DNA from 3 places in the Shinella sp. Sh6 genome. Region 2 is predicted to be linked to each of the others. Evidence: predicted binding sites of a transcription regulator. Region 2 holds the regulator's gene; each other region holds the start of a gene.
The links. Region 2 encodes LexA, which represses DNA repair genes until DNA is damaged. Its sites were predicted from a motif close to TGTTCNNNNTGTGTTCNG; they were not measured.
Positions count from the first base shown of each region.

Region 1: ACZ5TO_RS10335 (ribonuclease) is a predicted target of LexA. The motif match lies at 986-1,003, and genes of this name have one in related genera.
Region 3: ACZ5TO_RS00245 (DNA recombination protein RmuC) is a predicted target of LexA. The motif match lies at 872-889, and genes of this name have one in related genera.

Region 1 is NZ_AP044005.1:2,134,380-2,136,574, reverse strand. It holds gene ACZ5TO_RS10340 (alpha/beta fold hydrolase) at 1-846, opposite strand, end outside; gene ACZ5TO_RS10335 (ribonuclease) at 1,018-1,758, shown strand; gene ettA (energy-dependent translational throttle protein EttA) at 1,851-2,195, shown strand, end outside.
Region 2 is NZ_AP044005.1:1,571,487-1,573,681, reverse strand. It holds gene ACZ5TO_RS07755 (molybdopterin molybdotransferase MoeA) at 1-369, shown strand, start outside; gene lexA (transcriptional repressor LexA) at 465-1,187, shown strand; gene ACZ5TO_RS07745 (ComEC/Rec2 family competence protein) at 1,178-2,195, opposite strand, start outside.
Region 3 is NZ_AP044005.1:50,700-52,894, forward strand. It holds gene ACZ5TO_RS00245 (DNA recombination protein RmuC) at 1-836, opposite strand, end outside; gene def (peptide deformylase) at 951-1,475, shown strand; gene fmt (methionyl-tRNA formyltransferase) at 1,514-2,195, shown strand, end outside.

The DNA.
Region 1 (2,195 bases), 560 kb from region 2:
CATGCCGGGATAGACGACCGCGGTCACGTCCTCAAGCCGCGATTTCTTCAGTCGGGCGGCAAGCGCGCGCGTCGCCCGGCCGAAATCCGTCGCCGGGTCCTCCTCGCCGCCGACGAGATGGATGGGCAGGCCTTTCGGAAGGCGCGCCAGCCCTTCGGCCGAGACATCGGCGAAGGTGACGGCGAAGATGTCGATCCACATCGAGACGTTCACGTCGAAGCCGCAGAGCGGGTCGGCGATATAGGCGTCCACCTCCGCCGCATCGTGCGACAGCCAGTCGAAGGGCGTACGATGACCGGCGATGGCCTTGCCCCAGGCGGCGAAGGTGAGGCGGGGCAGGAGCGCGCTCGGCACGTCCGAGCCCTTGAACATGCGCTCGGCGGCAAGCAGCGCCTGCGCCGCCCGCCCGGCAAGACCCGGCGCGAGGTTGGAATTCCAGACGGCGAGCGCATCGATCTCCGCCGGATGCGCCTCCGCGAAGGCGAGCGCGAGGAGCCCGCCCATCGAATGGCCGAACTGCACGACCGGCAGGCCGGGATGCCGGCCGGCGGCGTGGGCGCGCACGGTGCGCATGTCCTCAACCACACGGGCGATGCCGCCGCGCGGGGCGAACTGGCCGAGGGGGGCATCGGGCGCGGTGGTGAAGCCGTGGCCGCGGTGGTCGTGGGCGTAGACGTGGAAGCCTTCGCCGGCCATGCGTTCGGCAAGGCGGGCATAGCGGGCGCTGTGCTCGGCAAGGCCGTGGCTGACAAGGAGGATGCCGCGCGCGGCCCCGCGCGCCGGCTCGTGCCGGAGCGCCAGCGTCGCGCCGCTCGCGCTGGCAAGGGCCTGTCTTTCTGAGAACACCGCATTCCTCCCGTTTGCGCCAGCACAACGCGATTTGCGGTGGAAAGACAACGGGATGCCGCGTGCATTTCGAAGCCTCGTCCCGTTTTTCGGGATTTTTCCGATTATGGGTTGCAATTTTCTGATCTTTGGTTGTAAATGATCCTGTTTTGTTCTTATCGGGCGCTGGTCATGAAGACGAAAGCTGCAATGCCCGTATTGTCTTTTCTCGTTGTCTCCATCGCTCTCTTCCTCGGCGGCGGCATCGCCGCGGCGCAGTCGGCGCCGGAGGGCAAGGCGCGGGAAGTGTTGTCCGTCGGCTGGCAGGCCGGCTATTGCGCCGCACGGCCCAAGAGCCGAGGCTGCACGGGCTTTTCCGCCGAGGCGCCTGCGGCCGGGCGGTTCTCGCTGGTGAATCGCTTCGCGGCCCGCAAGAGCTATTGCGGCATCGAGGCCGCGCTCCAGGAGAAGGCGCGCAAGGGCAAATGGACCGACCTTCCGGACGTCCCCCTCGCCACGGCGACGAAGACGCGCCTTGCCGCCGCCATGCCCGCCGTCCGCGTCGGCCTCGACCGGCGGCAATGGCTGAAGAGCGGAAGCTGCCTCGCCGCCTCGGCCGAGGCCTACTATGCCCGCTCGCTCGATCTTCTCGACGAGCTCAACGCCTCGCCGGTGCGCGCGCTCTTTACGGACCGCAAGGGCGCCGCGATCACGCTCGCCGAGGTCCGCGCCGCCTTCGACGCCGCTTTCGGCAAGGGCGCGGGCGAGCGCGTGCGCCTTGCCTGCCGCAAGGCCGGCGACCGCGTGATCGTGACCGGCCTCACCATCGGGCTTGCTTCCGGCGACGGCCCGCTCAAGGCGCTGATCGCCGGCGCATCCCCGACGAAATCCCGCTGCACCGGCGGCGTGACGGGCGCGGGCGAGGCGGGTTAGCGGCGGCCGCCGCGTTTTCGCGGCCGCGATTGCCGCGGGCACGGAATTCGCCTACATAGCGGGCAAATTTGTCCGATCCGGAGCGCGTTTTCATGGCACGTCAGTTCATCTACCACATGTCGGGGCTCAACAAGGCCTATGGCAACAAGAAGATCCTCGAGAATATCCACCTGTCCTTCTACCCGGATGCCAAGATCGGTATCCTCGGCCCGAACGGGGCGGGCAAGTCGACCGTGCTGCGCATCATGGCCGGCCTCGACAAGGAGTTCACGGGCGAGGCCTGGCTTGCCGAAGGCGCGACGCTCGGCTACCTGCCGCAGGAACCGCAGCTCGATGCGTCCAAGACGGTGCTCGAAAACGTCATGGAGGGCGTTGCCGCCAAGAAGGCGATCCTCGATCGCTACAACGAGCTGATGATGAACTATTCCGACGAGACG
Region 2 (2,195 bases):
GTCGGCCGGCTCGGCGATATCCGCGTCGTCGGCCTGCCGGGCAATCCCGTGTCCAGCCTCGTCTGCTCGCTGCTCTTCCTCGAGCCGCTCGTGCGGCGTCTGGCGCATCTTCCCGCCCGCAGCCGCCTGTGCCCCGCCGTCACCGCCGTTCCGCTCGGAGAAAACGACCACCGGCAGGATTATGTCCGCGCGCGTGTCGAGCGCACTGCCTCCGGCGCGCTCTCCGTCACGCCGTTCGACAGGCAGGATTCGTCAATGATGAAGATCTTCGCCGCGGCGGAAGGCCTGCTCGTGCGCCCGCCGGGCGCGCCTGCCGTGCCCGCCGGCAGCCCCTGCGACGTCCTGCTCCTGCGCGATCCCGAGGCCTGAACAGTCATATTATTGTTCAGGAAGCCCTTGCGGAACACATGCGGAACGGATAGTGTCTGTTCTGGATTTGTTTCACGATTCTCAACGGGGATGCCATGCTGACGCGCAAACAACAGGAACTCCTCCTGTTCATCCATGAGCGTATGAAGGAATCGGGCATTCCTCCATCCTTCGACGAGATGAAGGACGCGCTGGACCTGGCGTCGAAATCGGGCATCCACCGCCTCATCACGGCGCTCGAGGAGCGCGGCTTCATCCGCCGCCTTCCCAACCGGGCGCGGGCGCTGGAGGTCATCAAGCTGCCCGAGGCCTATTCGACGAGCCTCCAGCCCCGTCGCGGCTTCTCCCCCTCCGTCATCGAGGGAAGCCGGGGCAAGCAGCAGGCGCCGGCCGCTCCCGCCGCGCGCACGCCGGCCGTGCCGGAGATTTCCACATCCGTTTCGGTGCCCGTCATGGGGCGCATTGCCGCCGGCGTGCCGATCTCGGCCATCCAGAACAACACGCACGACATCACTGTGCCCGCCGAGATGATCGGCAGCGGCGACCATTATGCGCTGGAAGTGCGCGGCGATTCGATGATCGAGGCCGGCATCCTCGACGGCGACACGGTCATCATCCGCAATGGCAGCACCGCCAATCCGGGCGAGATCATCGTGGCGCTTGTCGACGACGAGGAAGCGACGCTGAAGCGCTTCCGCCGCAAGGGCGCCTCCATCGCGCTCGAAGCCGCCAACCCGGCCTACGAGACCCGCATTTTCGGCCCGGACCGCGTGAAGATCCAGGGCAAACTCGTCGGCCTCATCCGCCGTTACAACTGATCCTCCGCCTGCCCGCTTGCCGGAGGCTCGAAGCGGCCGGTGCGCCAATCGTAGGTGCGATGACGCGACCAGGGGCGGTCGACGCTTTCCACCGCCTGCGTGACATGGGCCTGCGCAAGGCTTGATGCTTCCGGCCCGGTCGCTGGCCCGATCTCCAATGCGCCGCTCCGGCGCAGATGCCGCGCCGTCACCAGCCTTGCGCCGGAGCGGCAGGCGTCAAGCCTCAGGGCATAGGGCACGACGACGAGGTCTGCGGCATCGCAGGCCGTGCCGAGGAAGGCCGTGTCCTCCAGCGCGACGATCCGCCAGCCGCTGGGCGAGACCGCGGCGCAGAAGGCTTTCGCCTCGCAGACGAAGGCGTTGCTGCTTCTTGCTGCGGCAAGGGCGGACGCCATTGCCGTTCCTGCCTTTTCGCGGTCGGCCTTTCGGCGCGGCCTTTTGCCGGTGACCTCGGGCTTCGAGGTGTCCTCCACGGCAAGGCCCGCGGTCCTGCGCAGGGCTGGCTTTTGCGGATCGGCGAGTCGCAGCGCCCTTCGCCATTGCGACCAGATGAAATCCGGCGGCCGCGCGCGGTTCGTCGATACGCTTTCCTTTCCCAATATGGCGACGAGCCGGCCGTCCTCCGATACGAGCACTTCAGGCGCCCGCCCATCGGTCCGGAAGGCAAGGACGAGGCCGAGGAGGGCGAGCGCCGTTCCGGCATGGCGAAGCCGCGTGCGCAGGAGGCAGACGAGGCCGCCGCCGAGGGCGATCAGCAGGAAAGCGGCAAGCGGGATGCGGCCGGTGACGATCTCGCCCTTCCAGCCGGCCACCCATGCCGAGAGCGCGATCATCCATTCGATGCCCTTGCCCATGATCGCGAAGGGGATGGCATCGAGCCCGAAGGGCATCAGCAGCACGGCGGCAAGGCCGAAAGGCATGACGATGGCGCTGATGACCGGCATGGCAAGGATGTTGCCGGCAAGCCCGTAGGCCGGGATGCGGTGGAAATGGCCGACCGAATAGATG
Region 3 (2,195 bases), 1.5 Mb from region 2:
CGGTGCGCCCGCTGCACGACGCCCTCGAAATTCTCGTGGATGCTGGCGAAGATCGATTCCGACGGCACGAAGAGGAAGGCGGTGTCCTGCGTCTCGCCGGCGATGAGGTATTTTTCCGCGATATCGCGGATATGCACCTCCATGTCGCGGCGGAACTGCTGGGCGGCGGCCTTCGCCGCCTCGGGCGGGCGGCCGTCCGAAAGGGCGTTCCACGCCTCCAGCGGAAACTTCGCGTCGACGACGAGCGGCGGCTGGCCGTTCGGCATGCGGATCGTGCAGTCGGGCCTGACCCCGTTGGAAAGCTGTGCCTGGAACTGGTAGGCGCCCGCCGGCAGCGCGTCGGCGATGATCGTCTCCATGCGCGACTGGCCGAAGGCGCCGCGTGTCTGCTTGTTGGAGAGGATCGCCTGAAGGCCGACCACGTCCTTTGCCAGCGACTGGATGTTGGTCTGCGCCGTATCGATCACGGCGAGGCGCTCCTGCAGGCGGCGGAGGTTCTCGTGCGTCGCGCGGGTCTGCTCGGACATCGACTGGCCGAGCCGCTGCGTCAGCCCGTCGAGCCGGGCGTTGATCGCCTGGTTGGTCTCCGACTGCTTGGCGCCGAACACCTCGGCCATGGCGGCGACGCGGCCCTGCATCTCGGTCTGCGCCCTGAGGAGATCGGCAAAGCGCAATTCCGCCATCGCCGCGGCCTGCCGCTGCCGGGCATGGCTGCGCCGGGCCGAGAGGAGGCCGAAGACGGCGATAATGCCGGCCGCAAGCAATACGAAGGCCGGCAGCGGGCCGCCGAGCCGGTCGGGAAGGGAGGCGAGGAAGGCATCGGACGCGGGATCGATCATGCGGCGACCATAGCACGGATTGCGGCGAAAACCAGATCATAACGTGAACAAATCGCCGGCGAAACGGGGGAAGTCGATTGAAAGCGCCGGCAAAGCGCGCTAAGGAGGCGCATGACCATCAAGCCGCTGATTATCCTTCCCGATCCGATCCTTCGCCAGGCCTCGAAACCCATCGAGACCGTGGATGGCGAGGTCAAGAAGCTTGCCGCCGACATGCTGGAGACGATGTACGACGCGCCGGGCATCGGCCTTGCCGCCATCCAGATCGGCGTGCCGCGCCGCATGCTGGTGCTCGACGTGTCCAAGGAAGGCGACGACAAGACGCCGCTCGTCTTCATCAACCCGGAGATCGTCTCGTCCTCCGACGAGCGCTCGGTCTACGAGGAAGGCTGCCTTTCGATCCCGGATTACTATGCCGAGGTCGAGCGTCCGGCGAAGATCAAGGTCAGGCATCTCGACGCCGAAGGCCGGGAGCAGGTGACGGAGGCCGACGGCCTGCTCGCGACCTGCCTCCAGCACGAGATCGACCATCTGAACGGCATCCTGTTCATCGACCATATTTCCAAGCTGAAGCGCGAAATGGTGATCCGCAAGTTCACCAAGGCGGCGAAGCTGCGCGGCAGCAAGGCGCTCTGAGGGGCCGCTGCCGCTTTCCAGATAACGGAGGCTGACCGATGGCCCTTCGCATCATCTTCATGGGCACGCCGGCCTTCTCCGTCCCGACGCTGACGGCGCTTGCCGACGCCGGCCACGAGATCGTCGCCGTCTATTCGCAGCCGCCGCGCCCGGCCGGCCGCCGCGGCCTCGAACTGGTGAAATCCCCTGTCCATCAGGAAGCGGAACGGCGCGGCATCCCCGTCTTCACGCCCGTCAATTTCCGCGCCGGGGAAGACCGGGAGGCCTTCCGTGCACTGAAGGCCGACGTCGCCGTCGTCGTCGCCTACGGCCTTCTCCTGCCGGAGGCGATCCTCACCGGCACGCGGCTCGGCTGCTATAACGGCCATGCCTCGCTGCTGCCGCGCTGGCGCGGTGCCGCGCCCATCCAGCGGGCGATCATGGCGGGTGATAGCGAGACTGGCATGATGGTCATGAAGATGGACAAGGGCCTCGACACCGGCCCCGTCGCGCTCACCCGTCGCGTGGCGATCCCGGAAGAGATGACGGCGGGCGAATTGCACGACGCGCTGATGGAAGCCGGCGGCACGCTGATGGCCGAGGCGATGGCCAAGCTGGAGGCGGGCGACCTGCCGCTGACGCCGCAGGCTGAAGAGGGCGTCGTCTATGCCGCCAAGATCGACAAGGCCGAGACCCGCATCGATTTCTCCCGGCCCGCACGGGACGTCCACAACCATATCC